DNA from 3 places in the Arthrobacter sp. HS15c genome. Region 3 is predicted to be linked to each of the others. Evidence: predicted binding sites of a transcription regulator. Region 3 holds the regulator's gene; each other region holds the start of a gene.
What was found. The regulator LexA, encoded in region 3, represses DNA repair genes until DNA is damaged. The targets are predictions, from matches to a motif close to TCGAACANNTGTTCGA.
Positions count from the first base shown of each region.

Region 1: the regulator LexA is predicted to act here: its motif matches at 1,432-1,447, upstream of ABV518_RS20495 (DUF6504 family protein).
Region 2: the regulator LexA is predicted to act here: its motif matches at 1,659-1,674, upstream of ABV518_RS06440 (shikimate dehydrogenase).

Region 1 covers NZ_JBFOHM010000013.1:129,979-134,621, forward strand. Annotated here, with positions in the region: gene ABV518_RS20490 (DNA polymerase III subunit alpha) at 1-1,050, opposite strand, end outside; gene ABV518_RS20495 (DUF6504 family protein) at 1,047-1,361, opposite strand; gene ABV518_RS20500 (hypothetical protein) at 1,528-1,917, shown strand; gene ABV518_RS20505 (chorismate mutase) at 1,997-2,320, opposite strand; gene ABV518_RS20510 (VOC family protein) at 2,337-2,759, shown strand; gene ABV518_RS20515 (SOS response-associated peptidase) at 2,805-3,554, opposite strand; gene ABV518_RS20520 (mycoredoxin) at 3,673-3,930, shown strand; gene ABV518_RS20525 (S-(hydroxymethyl)mycothiol dehydrogenase) at 4,027-4,643, shown strand, end outside.
Region 2 covers NZ_JBFOHM010000003.1:292,240-296,882, forward strand. Annotated here, with positions in the region: gene ABV518_RS06430 (MFS transporter) at 1-588, opposite strand, end outside; gene ABV518_RS06435 (IclR family transcriptional regulator) at 821-1,636, shown strand; gene ABV518_RS06440 (shikimate dehydrogenase) at 1,776-2,657, shown strand; gene ABV518_RS06445 (TIM barrel protein) at 2,657-4,606, shown strand.
Region 3 covers NZ_JBFOHM010000012.1:164,679-169,321, forward strand. Annotated here, with positions in the region: gene ABV518_RS19720 (ATP-dependent DNA helicase) at 1-1,161, shown strand, start outside; gene lexA (transcriptional repressor LexA) at 1,239-1,988, opposite strand; gene ABV518_RS19730 (LysM peptidoglycan-binding domain-containing protein) at 2,322-2,732, shown strand; gene ABV518_RS19735 (histidinol-phosphate transaminase) at 2,806-3,924, shown strand; gene hisB (imidazoleglycerol-phosphate dehydratase HisB) at 3,987-4,613, shown strand; gene hisH (imidazole glycerol phosphate synthase subunit HisH) at 4,610-4,643, shown strand, end outside.

The DNA of each region.
Region 1 (4,643 bases), on a different contig from region 3:
CTTTTCGGCGGCGCCGGTGATGCCAGGGAACCTCCTGCCGATCCCGGCTTCGCAGCGCTGGACCAGCTCCACGTGCGGGTCCTGGCTGATGCCGATGACTGAGGCTTCGGGGACCACCGGCTGCTTCCATCCCATGTCAGTGACGGGGTCGATCCGGCAGAGGTCGGCGAGCGCCTCGGTCTGGGCCATGAGCTGTTTGAGGTCCGCCGCCCCGTATCCTGCAGTGCCGATGATTTCCTTGCCCAGCTGGAGCATCTGTGCTGACGATTTCAGCCAGGCCTGGCCGTTGGGCTGGAGCAGGGGTTCGGCGGCGAGTTCGGGCAGGGACTTCAGCGTGCGGGCCGAATCCAGGACGTCTGCCGTGGCGGCTCCGTCCTCGGCGCAGTACCGGACAGCGTTGGTGAGCACGGCAGGGACCTGGTGTTCCTCCGCGAGTTTGAGCATCCGCACTGCGTGGGCGGTGCTCAGCGGTGAGCCTGGTGAGCTGAGCTGGGAAACCACTTCGGCCACCATGGTCCCCTGCGGCATGGCATCCAGCCAGCGTTTGAAGAGGGTGCGGGGTCGCAGGTACCGCCGCCCGCCCATGGCCCGTCCGACGTCGGAATCTGGTCCGATCAGGACCATCAGGACCGGCTTCAGGGTTTTCGGGTCAAGTGTCCGGGAGGCGAGTTCGGCGCGGGTGACTGCCACCGGCACGGCTCCCCCGGCTTTGCCGGAGGTCCTGGCATGGGCATCTGACACCAGCCTGCACAGGGCACGGTAGCCCGCGCCGCTGTTATGGCCGCGGGCGAGGACCACCACGCGTCCAGCGAGTTGGGTGCGGTGGTCGCCGTCGTCGTCGAACACCGCAAGGTCAACCCCCACGATGGGGTCAATACCGGAGGCCATGCAGGCCTTGAGATGCTTGACCGTGCCGTACAGGCCGTCCCGGTCAGTGCAGGCGAGCGCGGTGGCACCGTCAGCGGCGGCAACCTGGGCGAGCTCGTCCGGCCAGGACACCCCATAGTGGGCGCTGAAGGCAGTGGAAGCGTGGAGATGCGTGAAAGTCATGCTGTTCTGGGTTGGAGGGCGTCATGGATCCGGAGCAGCCGCCAGCGGCCGCTTCCGAGGTGCCGGCTCAGGTCCAGGGTGAGGGGTTCGTCCTGCGGGTCTGCCTGCACCTGGACCCGCCAGATTTCGTGGTCAACGAGCCCGGGCCCGCTTCCCAGCGGTGCGCGGCTTTCCTCGGCCCACCACTGCCTGCGTTCAAACCACCGCACCGGTTCAGCGCATACGGTGTAATGCCGCCCGGCCCATTGGAGGGCCACTGGCTGGCCGGCAGCGCTGCAGGCGACGTCAACGGATTCGCTGAACATGCCCATGGGCGCCTCCCGGAACTGAACTGGAACTGTGGCCCAGGAAGGTCCATCCCGGGGTTTCGAACACGCTTATTCGAATACATGTTCGAATGAATCCAGTCTACGCCGGAGCCAACACAAAACCTAGACAGGGGTGGACGGAAGGGACGGCAGGGAGCAGGATTGTGGCATGAGCACCAATGACGCACTCCTCAAGCACGTAAGCATCAAGGCCCAGGACACAACGCTCGTGGCAACCTTTGATATCGACGGCAACATCCCGGGAGCGGGTGCGTACGTAGTGGGGCTCGTCGCGGCCAGCCCTGACTACTCATCACAAAGACGGTTGGGCATTGAATTCATGAACGGGGAGGCAATCGCCTTCTACTCGTTCAGCCACGAACAGGGCACTGAGGAAAACTTCGACCTCAGCGGAGTCTCGCACTCCGGCAACTCCATCACAGGAAACTTCCCTTTGGCCGCCATCCACGGGCTCGGCAAGGGTCACATCATGTCGGCGTTCAGCGAGGCTGACGGCCGGGAATTTCAGTCCGGCATCACCGTCGACGAAGCACTGTAACCAGGCGTACCAAAAAAGGCGCCCTGAAGCCGGATACGTGTCCGGCTGCAGGGCGCCTTGGTATGGATGTCGAACAGCCTCAGCTGTTTTCTTTGTGGACTTTCAGCTCGAGTTCGATAAAGCCCGAGATCATGGCCCGGTACGTGGATTCCACGATGTCCGGATCGATGTCCTTCTTCTCCGCCGCGGAGCGGACGTGCTCAATGACCCGCTCCACCCGGCCCGGGGCCCGGACTTCGGCGTCGTCACCCTTCAGGGTTCCGGCGATCCGGATCAGCCGCTCACGCCGGGCAATGAGGGTGACGATCTGGTCATCAACCTCGTCGACTGCAATCCGCACGGCGGCGAGCTGTTCCTTGTCGGCCAGCGCGTCCCTGTCGTTTCCTTGAATTGTCGCCATCATCTGACAGTATCGAAGCATGCAGCCCAGAGTCGACTTCATCTCACTAGGTGTACGCAGCGTAGCGGCCTCCCGCCGCTTCTACGCAGAGGGCCTCGGCTGGCCCGTCCACAAGGAATTCCCCGACGACGTGGTGTTCATCCAGGTCAACCACGGGCTGATCCTCTCCCTGTGGAACGCCGGCCAGATGCAGGCCGAAGCCGGAGTTGATGCGCCGGGACAAGTCCCCTGCATCACGCTCAGCCACAACCTCCCCAGCACAGCGGACGTGGACCGGGTCATGGCCGAAGCCGCCGCAGCCGGGGCAAAAGTAGTTGCAGAGCCGGTCACCCAGCCGTGGGGCGGATACACCGGCTATTTCGCGGACCCGGACGGCTTCCGCTGGGAGATTGCCTACAACCCCACGTGGGCAGTGGACGACGCCGGCGAGGTCACCGTTTAGGGGTCAGGCACCTCCTCAGTCGCCCGGGTCAGCGGATGAAACGCCTCAGAACAGCGCCTCCACGGGGCGGATGAGCTCGGGGGAATTGTTGCGCACGTTTCCCACCTCCCGGCCCACGGAATCCACGTGCCAGTCCGCTGCAACATCCTTCACGTGGGCGCGGACCAGGTCCACCAGGAAGGCGGCGTCGTCGATCTGCGGGTCGATCCAGGACTCCATCGTGGCCCGGTCCATGGGCAGCGGTACCCGGTCGTGCAGGGCGGTGAGCTTGCCGAAGACAGTTGACTCCGATCCAGGCGGCGGCGTGTCGGCCGTCAGGATGGAGGTGGAGAGCAGCCACCGGCCAGGCTCGCCCTCCGCCTTGGACGGGTCCTTCCACCATTCGTACACGCCGGCGAAAACCAGGCCGCTGCCTTCGCCGGGGTGGACGTAGTAGGGCTGCCTCGCCTTTCCCGTCCCCTGTTTCCACTCGTAATAGCCGTCCGCCGGCACGGCACAGCGGCGCGACTGGATGGCCTTGCGGAAGGCGGGCTTCTCCAGGACCGTCTCGCTCCGGGCGTTGATCATTTTGGATCCGATGCCGGGATCCTTGGCCCAGGACGGCACCAGGCCCCAGCGGGCCACGTGCAACTGACGGACGGCGGAGTCGTCAATCAGGCGTTCCAGGACTATGGGCACGTCATCGGTGGGCGCAACGTTCCACGACGGCGGCAGCTCCACGTTCTCCTCGAGCTGGGCATCGAATTCGGCCAGCAGGTCCCCCACGGCACGTGCCATCACATAGCGTCCACACATGGCACCAGCATGCCATCCCTGTTATGCAGTGTCATCCGGGGCCACCGGCTCCGGGGAATAGCGGGCCGCGGGTTACCGTTGATGGGAACGAACCCCCCCACTGATTTAGGAGAGCTCCGTGGACTTTACCCCCGAGAACGGCACCATCACCATGTTTTCCACCACCTGGTGCGGCTACTGCAACCGGCTGAAGAAGCAGCTGGACGCGCAGGGCATCGGCTACACGGAAATCAACATCGAAGAGGTTGATGGCACGGCCGAACTCGTGGAGCAGCTCAACGGCGGCAACCGCACCGTCCCCACCGTGCTGTTCCCGGACGGCACCGCAGCCACCAACCCCTCAGCAGCCGAGGTCAAGAGCCGCCTGGCCGCATAACACCCGGACCGGGCCTCCGGACCCATGTGATAAACAGAACGGGACCAACATTCGCTGTTGGTCCCGTTCTGTCTATCTGCATTAAGGGAGCCTTCCGTGGTCCATAAAGTCAAAGGTGTTGTAGCCCGTTCCAAGGGCGCCCCCGTCACGCTGGAGACCATCCTGGTCCCGGATCCGGGGCCGGGCGAGGCCCTGGTGGACATCCTGACCAGCGGCGTCTGCCACACCGACCTGCATTACAAGCTCGGCGGCATCAGCGACGACTTCCCGTTCCTCCTGGGCCACGAGGCCACCGGGGTGGTCAGCGCCGTCGGCCCGGACGTTACTGATGTGGCACCCGGAGACCGGGTGGTGCTGAACTGGCGTGCCGTCTGCGGCAACTGCCGCGCCTGCAACCGCGGCGAGGCTCAGTACTGTTTCAACACGCACAACGCCACCCAGAAAATGACCCTGGAGGACGGCACTGAACTGTCCGCCGCCCTGGGCATCGGCGCTTTCACCGAAAAGACCCTGGTTGCCGCCGGGCAGTGCACCAAGGTTGATCCCGACGCCGATGCTGCCGCCATCGGCCTGCTCGGCTGCGGCGTGATGGCGGGGCTGGGCGCCGCGATCAACACCGGCGGCGTCAAGCGCGGCGACTCGGTAGCCGTGATCGGCTGCGGCGGAGTGGGCGTGGCTGCCATCGCAGGAGCGGCGCTCGCCGGTGCCACCAC
Region 2 (4,643 bases), on a different contig from region 3:
GCGCCAGCCGATGCCGTACTTGATGTCGTCCGGGAGGGCCAGGACGGGGATGAAGGCGAGGGCGGCGAGGATCTGGCCACCCTGGGTTCCGGTGAGGGTCCAGGACGTGAAGAAGGAGCGGCGGTTGTCTGGAGCGTGCTCCAGGGTCATGGAGGAGGCGCCGGCCTGTTCGCCCGCGGCCGATAGGCCCTGACAGAGCCGGGCCAGCACCAGCAGGGCAGGAGCCCACCAGCCAACGGTGTTGAAGTCCGGCAGGCAGCCGATCAGGAAGGTGGAGGCACCCATCAGCAGAAGGGTGAACATCAGGACCTTCCGCCGGCCCACCCGGTCACCGAAGTGACCGAGGATGACTGCGCCCACTGGCCGCGCCACGTAGGCAAAGCCGAAGGTGGCGAAGGACATGATGGCCGCGTTCGCGTCAGCATTCGGGAAGAAGACCGTGGGGAAGATCAGGGCGGCGGCGGAACCGAAGATGAAGAAGTCGTAGTATTCGACGGCGCTGCCCAGGAAGCTTGCGAGGGCTGCCTTCTTCGGCGTCCCGGCCGGGGCGGCGATGCCTGGCTCGGCGGACGGAAGTTTCTGGCTCATGGAATTCCTTTGATGTGACGACTTTGTCGCGGATGGATCAGGGGCTCGCAGCCGGCGCTTGCCTGGGGTAAGGCACGGCACGGCACGGCTGGAGGTGCGGGGGGAACCCGGGCAGTAGCCACATGGTGGGAGCTACTTGTGCGATATAGCAATGATGGCTGTGAGGACAGTCACTTGTCAAGAAAATAATCACCATCTAGAAATAGTTGCCACGATGTGGCAACATCGACATATGAGTGTGAACCAAGCCACAGAGGTCGATGACGTTTCCCCCGAGCCAAAGGCGGCCAAAGGTGACCGGACGGACATGGTGGGCAAGGCCCTGGGCCTCCTGGTCCTCCTGGGGGACGAGCCCCGCGGCGCCAGTGCCGCGGAAATCTCCCGCCGTGCAGACCTGCCCTTCAGCACCACCTACCGTCTGCTGGGCTCGCTCACGCGGGACGGATTTGTGGATTACGAACCGGATGGCCGCCGCTACCACCTGGGCCTGCGCATCTTTCAGCTGGGCCAGCGCGTGTCCAACCACCACGGCTTCGCCGGCACGGCAATGCCGGTCCTTCGCCGCGTGACGGAGCAGACGGGCGAGGCCACCATCCTCAGCGTCAGGGACGGCCACCACCACCTGACGGTCAACAAGGTGGACGGCCCGCAGATGTTCCGCGTGACCAGCGATCCGGGCCATCTCGGCTCGCTGCACACCACTGCGGTGGGCAAGGCGCTGGTGGCGTTCGCCGAGGACTCTGAGCGGGAACGCCTCCTGGCCGAGTTGGAGCTGAATCCCCTCACCGAGCACTCCATCACCGACCGGGATGCCTTCCGCGCCGAAATCGATAAGGTCCGGCGCCAGGGGTTCGCGGTCATGGATGAGGAGAACGAGACCGGGATGCGTGCCGTGGCCGTCCCGCTTTTCAACTCCCAGGGCCACGCGTTCGCCTCCCTCGCCACGGCAGTCCCGGTCTTCCGCCTGAGCCTGGAAGCCCTGGTTTCCCACGTTCCCGTGCTGCAGGAGGCGGCGGCCGAGCTGGCTGCCCGCCTCCCGCAGCGCTGACCTAGAAGCAAGTGTTCGTATCTCGAACAAGAGTGCGAGATGTGAACATGTGCTGTACTGTAATCCCTAACACCGGACCCGCCGCGCTCGCCTTGGCCTGCGCCGACCGCCCGGTGCCGTTACCAAAGGAGCTGCACGGATGAGTAATCGAACTGAGTCCTACCTGGTGGGACTGGTCGGGGATGGCGTCATGCCGTCACTCACCCCCCACATGCACGAACGCGAAGGCGACGTGCAGGGCCTGCGCTATCTGTACCGCCCCATCGACCTGCTGGAGCTCGGCCTCCCGGGCGAATCCGTCGGCCACCTGCTGCAGAGCGCCCGCAGCCTTGGCTTCAACGGCCTGAACATCACGCACCCCTGCAAGCAGCTCGTGCTGCAGCACCTGGATGAAATCTCCCCGGACGCCCTCAGGCTTGGCGCCGTCAACACCGTGGTGATCGAGGACGGCCGGTTTATCGGCCACAACACCGATTTCTCCGGCTTTGCCGCCGCCCTCGCCTCCGGTCTTCCGGGCGCGAAGCTGGACCGGGTAGTCCAGCTGGGTGCCGGCGGCGCCGGATCCGCCGTCGCCTATGCCCTGCTCACCGCCGGCGTTAAGGCCCTGGACCTGGTGGACGTGGATCCCGCCCGCTGCGCCGCAAAGGCCGCGGAACTGGCCGGCTTCTTCCCGCACAGCACCGTCACGGCACGGGCGACGGCGGAGCTGCCACAGCTGCTGCCCCTCGCCGACGGGCTGGTCCACTGCACCCCCGTGGGAATGGCCGCCCACCCCGGCGTCCCGTTGGACCTGGACCTGCTGGAATCCCGGCACTGGGTGGCGGACATCGTCTACCGCCCCATCGACACCGAACTGGTCCGCGGCGCACGCGCCAAAGGCTGCGACGTCCTGGACGGCGGCCGGATGGCCGTGGGACAGGCGGCGGATGCCTTCCGGATCTTCACCGGGCTGACAGCCGACGCCGACAGGATGCGTTCGCACTTCCTGGAACTTGTGGCGGCGGAAGAGGTGGCCGCCTGATGCGCACCGGAGTCGCCACCGTCTGCCTTTCCGGCACCCTGAAGGAGAAGATGCAGGCCTGCGCCATCGCGGGCTTCGACGGCATCGAGATCTTCGAGCAGGACCTGGTGACCTCGCCGCTGACGCCCGAGGACGTCCGCAAGATGGCGGCAGACCTGGGCCTGACCCTTGACCTGTACCAGCCCTTCCGCGACTTCGACAGCGTGTCCGAGGACCTCCTGGCCGCCAACCTCCGCCGCGCCGAAGCCAAGTTCAGGCTGATGGCCCGGCTGGGCATGGACACCATCCTGGTCTGTTCCAACGTGGCCACCGCCAGCATCGACAGCGACGACCTCCGGACCGAACAGCTGGGCCGCCTGGCCGAACTGGCCGGCGACCACGGCGTCAAGGTGGCCTACGAGGCCCTGGCCTGGGGCAAGTACGTCAGCGACTACGAGCACGCGCACCGGCTGGTGGAAGCCGTGGACCACCCCAACCTGGGCACCTGCCTGGACTCCTTCCACATCCTGTCCCGCGACTGGGACACTGCGCCCATCGAAGCGTTCAGCCCGGAGAAGATCTTCTTCGTCCAGGTGGCGGACGCCCCCAAACTGTCCATGGATGTGCTGTCCTGGAGCCGGCACTACCGGGTCTTCCCGGGTGAAGGCCAGTTCGAGCTCGCCAAGTTCATGGGCCACGTGGTCCGCGCCGGCTATGCCGGCCCCGTGTCACTCGAGATCTTCAATGACGTCTTCCGCCAGTCAGACGTGGAGCGCACGGCCGTGGACGGCATGCGCTCGCTGATCTGGCTGGAGGAACAGAGCGCCAAGTGGCTGGAGGCCAACGCCCCGGTGCTGTCCGGGGCCGCGCCGGGCGCCGCGGCGGCGGTCACCCAGGCCGCGGGCCGCCGTCGTTATCCGATGGAGCTGGCCACCCTGCCGCAGGTGGCCGAGCCGGCAGGGTTCAACTTCGCCGAGGTCAAGGCGGCCGACACCGCCGGGCTGGAGACAGTCCTGGGCCAGTTGGGCTTCGAGTTCAACGGGCACCACCGCACCAAGGACGTCCAGCTGTGGACCATGGGCCACGCCCGGGTGATCATCAACGAGGCCGGCCCCGACGCCGGGGACACAACGCCTGCGATCGCTGCCCTTGGCTTCGACGTCGATTCACCCGTCATTGCCTCCGCCCGCGCCCAGCAGCTCAAGGCCCCGGCGGTGCACCGCAAGAGCCAGGCGAACGAGGAAGTGTTCCAGGGCTTCGCCGCCCCGGACTCCACGGAGATCTTCCTGTGCCAGGGCAGCCCTGACGGGACCGCGGCCTGGACCAGCGAATTCGGCGAGGGCCTGGAAGTGCCCGCTGCGGGCGCCTCCGCCGTGATCGACCACGTGAACCTGGCCCAGCCCTGGCAGCACTTTGACGAGGCGGTCCTCTTCTACACCAGCGCCCTGGCCCTGGAACCGCAGCCGTTCGCGGAGGTTCCCAGCCCCACCGGCCTGGTCCGCTCCCAGGTGATGCTCACCGAAAACCGCGCCGTGCGTCTCGTGCTGAACCTCGCCCCGCTCATCCAGCAGGACGGAGCGTCGGGTGGTTCCGGCGCTGCGGGGTCCGCCGGCGGTGGCACCGGCCAGCGCAGGACCTACCAGGAACACATCGCCTTCGCCGTGGACGACCTGGTGGCCACAGCGCGGGACTGCAAGGCCCGCGGACTGGAGTTCCTGGAGATCCCGGCGAATTACTACGAGGACCTGGACGCACGGTTCGGCCTGGCGCCGGAGTTCCTGGCCACGTTGCAGGGACTGAACCTCCTGTATGACCGCGACGCCGACGGCGAGTTCCTGCATTTCTACACCGCCACGGTGGGCAGCGTGTTCTTCGAAATGGTGGAACGCCGCGGAAACTATGACGGCTACGGCGCCCCCAACGCGCCCGTCCGGCACGCAGTCCAGTACGACCTCCTGCACCGCACCTGACCCGAATCCCAGCACCTTAACAACAGCAACGCAACCA
Region 3 (4,643 bases):
ATCACGGTCGACGCCCTCAACGCTGCCGCTGCGAACCTGGAACTCGCCCTCGCCGGGGTGCCCAACGGGCTCCTTCCCAACGGACTCAATGACGAACAGCTGGACTGCATGGACCAGCTGCGTGACGCCTGCCGGGCGGCCCTTTCCGATTCGAAGGGGGACAGCAGCCAAACAGCCGACGGCGGGCGGCAGCTCGCCCGCTCCCGCCTGATGCTTATCCTCGAACTCTGCGAACGGCTCATCGCGGCCCGTGAAAACCGCGAGGTGGTGTGGTTCTCCCGCGCCAGCACCTTCGATCCGCAGCAGGGCTACGCGCAGCCCGACGACTCCTCGCCGGCGCTGGTCAACATCGCGCCGCTCAGCGTCGCAGGAAGGCTGCGCGAGGGCCTCTTCGAAGGCCACACTGTGGTGCTGACTTCGGCCACCCTCGCCATCGGCTCGGCGTTTGAGCCGGCCGCCGGCGGCCTGGGACTCGTGGGCCAGGGCGCCCCGAGCTGGACCGGCATTGATGTCGGTTCCCCCTTTGACTACCCGAAGCAAGGGATCCTGTACGTTGCCGGCCACCTCCCCAAGCCCGGCCGGGGTGTGTCGCCGGAGGCGCTGGAAGAACTCGAGGCCCTGATCAGGGCTTCCGGAGGGGGTGCGCTGTGCCTGTTCTCCTCGCGCCGCGCCGCAGAAGAGGCAGCCGAAGCCCTGCGGCCGCGGCTTGGACTGAGCATCCTCTGCCAGGGCGACTCCACCATGACCGCCCTGGTCAAGCAGTTCGCCGACGAGCCCGACACCTGCCTCTTCGGAACCATGTCGTTGTGGCAGGGCGTGGACGTGCCCGGCGGCTCGTGCCGCCTGGTGGTGATTGACCGTATTCCGTTCCCGCGGCCGGACGATCCCCTCATGACCGCCCGCTCCCGGGCCGTGGCCCAGGCCGGCGGCAACGGCTTTATGTCGGTCTCCGCCACCCACGCCGCCATCCGGCTGGCACAGGGCGCCGGCCGGCTGATCAGGTCCACGGGTGACAAGGGCGTGGTGGCGGTGCTCGATTCACGGCTTGCCACGGAGCGCTACGCCGGGTTCCTTCGCGCCGCCCTGCCGCCCTTCTGGCCCACCACGGACCGGAAAATCGCGTTCGCTGCCCTGGAGCGGCTGTCCAAGGAACACACCTGAGTTAACTGCGAAGATCAGCTGGGCCCGCCCCTCGAGGGGCGGGCCCAGCTGATCTGTTTTGCTGTAACTGGCGGTTCCTAGAGTGAGCGCAGGACCGAAACAACCTTGCCCATGATGGTGGCGTGGTCGCCAAGGATGGGTTCGTATTGGGTGTTCTGCGGCAGGAGCCACGTGTGGCCGTCCCGCTGGCGGAACGTTTTGACGGTCGCTTCGTCGTCCAGGAGGGCCGCAACGATGTCACCGTTGACGGCGTCAGCCTGGCGCCGCACCACCACCCAGTCGCCATCGCAGATTGCCGCGTCCACCATGGAGTCTCCGGCCACCTTGAGCATAAAGAGCTCGCCCTGCCCCACCAGCTGACGGGGGAGCGGCATCACGTCCTCCACGACCTGATCCGCGAGGATGGGCCCGCCGGCCGCGATCCGGCCCACCAGCGGGACCATGGCGGTGTCCATGGCCGTGGGCAGCTCAGTCACTTTGCCCCCACTGATGCCGCGCAGGGCAGCCGGCGCGGCTGAACCTGTCGCCTTGGCAGTCCCGCCGTCCAGCGTCAGCGGCATCAGGACCTCCATGGCCCGCGGCCGCTTGGGATCGCGGCGAAGGTAACCCAGCTTCTCCAGCTGCGAGAGCTGATGGGTCACGCTGGACAGGCTGGCCAGGCCCACTGTGTCACCGATTTCACGCATGGACGGGGGATACCCGTTGTCATTGACCGAACGCTGGATGGTTTCCAGGATCTTCTTTTGCCGGGCAGTCAGCCCTTTGGGAGTCCTCTGGGGCTGCTGACCCCGCTGGGTCGCCCTGCCGCCCGCGGCTGCTGCTGCCATGTTTGCCAATGCCTTTCCGTTGCCCCGGTGCCTCCTGGCCGCGGGTGCCGGGAGCCTCCGGCATTGATTGTCAGACCCTGCTGATCAACTACAGAGGTGGTTGATCTTTGATCCAAACGTAGGCCAGCCACAACCCTTTTTCAAACATTTGTTCTAGCGAGTCTCGACAATGTTCGTTGATAAGTGCTAAAACAGAAGAAGCAAAGTTCGAACATGTGTTCTATTCGCTTCCTGTGGTATTCGAATATTCGAAGAGGCAGGGCCTGTCCGCCGAGGCAGGCAGGCGGAAAGGACACTCCGGGCAGCACAGCATGGTCCAGGAGGGCTCATTTCATGTCAGCTTTTTCAGCATCGCAGGACTCCGGTCCGCAGTTCGTCTCGGTCCAGCACCTCACGGCAGTGCCAGAGTTCCGGGCCCGCAAGGAATCGCTGCCTCCTCTGCGCCTGACGCGGCGCGGCCGGGTGGTCCTGATCGGCATTCCCCTGGTCCTGATCGCGGCGCTGCTCTTCCTGCTCGCGGGATTCCTTAACGCACCCGCCAAGGCCGCCGACTCCGCCGCGGACCTCTCGCTCACGCCGACTGTCTCGGTAACTGTGCAGCCCGGTCAGTCGCTCTGGGGGATCGCGGCGGCGGTGTCGCCGGAGCGGGATCCCCGGGATGTGATCGCGGACATCGTCCAGCTCAACAACCTCACGGCCGGGACCGTGCTGCCCGGCCAGCAGCTGTTTGTGCCTGCCAAGTAGCCCTGCAGGTTGTGAATGGCAGTCGGGAACCGTCACATTTTCGGGGTCCGCGCTTCGGCACTAAACTGTTCAGGTGAATGACCAGCTAGAGCGTCTGAACCGCCTTCCCCTCCGGACCAACCTTCGTGGCCTGTCCCCGTACGGGGCTCCGCAGCTCGATGTTCCCGTTCTGCTGAACGTCAACGAAAACACCCATGGTGTTCCCGCGGACGTTCGGGCGGCCATCAGCGCGGCGGTCACCGAGGCCGCAGCGGGCCTGAACCGCTACCCGGACCGGGAGTTCACAGAGCTTCGCGAGGCGCTGGCGGAGTTCCTTGGCCACGGACTGGACGTGACGAACATCTGGGCAGCCAACGGTTCCAACGAGGTGCTGCAGCAGATCCTCCAGGCCTTCGGCGGGCCGGGCCGGACGGCTCTTGGCTTCCCTCCCACGTATTCCATGTACCCCCTACTGGCCAGCGGCACGGACACCGAATACATTGCTGGGCAGCGCGAAGCAGACTACGGACTCAGCGCCGAGTCGGCAGGCCGCCAGGTCAAGGAGCTCCAGCCCAACGTTGTCTTCCTCAGCTCACCCAACAACCCCACCGGAACAGGGCTGGGCCTGGATGTGGTGGAAGCCGTGTACACCGCCGGCGAAGCCAGCCAGACCATCGTGATCGTGGACGAGGCCTACCATGAGTTTGCCCACGACGGCACACCCAGCGCCCTGACGCTCCTGCCGGGCCGGGAACGCCTCATTGTCACCCGGACCATGAGCAAGGCGTTTGCCCTGGCCGGCGCCCGGCTGGGCTACATGGCCGCCGCCCCCGAGGTCGCGGACGCCCTGCGGCTGGTCCGGCTCCCGTACCACTTGTCCGCCGTCACCCAGGCCACCGCCCTGGCCGCCCTGCAGCACCGCGAGGCCCTGATGGCGGACGTCGAGGACATCAAGGTCCAGCGCGACCGGATCGTTTCCGAACTGACCCGCCTGGGCCTCACGCCCGCCGCGTCGGACTCCAACTTCGTCTTCTTCGGCGGACTGGACCGGCCCCACGACGTCTGGCAGCAACTGCTGGACGCCGGCGTGCTGATCAGGGACGTCGGCATCCCGGGCCACCTGCGGGTCACCGCCGGCACTGAGACTGAAACCACGGCCTTCCTCACTGCCCTGGAAACCATCCTGGCCAGCCAGCCAAAGCTGCCCGCCTAAACTTGACCATAGCCGCGCCGCGCGCGCGGGAATTCCTCCTTCTCCGCAAAGGACATATGACCATGAGTTCCACCGGATCCAGCACTGCCGCGACCCGCACCGCACGCATGGAGCGTGCCACCAGCGAATCGTCGGTGCTCGTGGAGATCAACCTCGACGGTACCGGTGTCTCAAACATCGACACCTCCGTCCCGTTCTATGACCACATGCTCACGGCGCTGTGCAAGCACTCGCTCATTGACATGACGGTGAAGGCCACCGGTGATACCCACATCGATGTCCACCACACCGTGGAGGACGTTGCCATCACCTTCGGCGAAGTCCTGCGGACGGCCCTCGGCAACAAGGCCGGCATCCGCCGCTTCGGCGAAGCGACCGTGCCGCTGGACGAAGCACTGGCCCACGCGGTGGTGGACGTCTCAGGCCGGCCCTACCTGGTCCACGGCGGCGAGCCCGCCGGGCAGGAATACCACCTCATCGGCGGCCACTTCACCGGGTCGCTGACGCGGCACGTCTTTGAGGCCATCACGCTGCACGCAGGCATCTGCCTGCACATGAACGTCATCGCCGGCCGGGATCCGCACCACATCGTCGAGGCACAGTTCAAGGCATTCGCCCGCGCACTGCGTGCTGCCGTTGAGCCGGACCCGCGCGTTGAAGGAATTCCGTCCACCAAGGGTGCCCTGTGAGCGGCCAGATCCTGCGCGACGGCGCCGTGA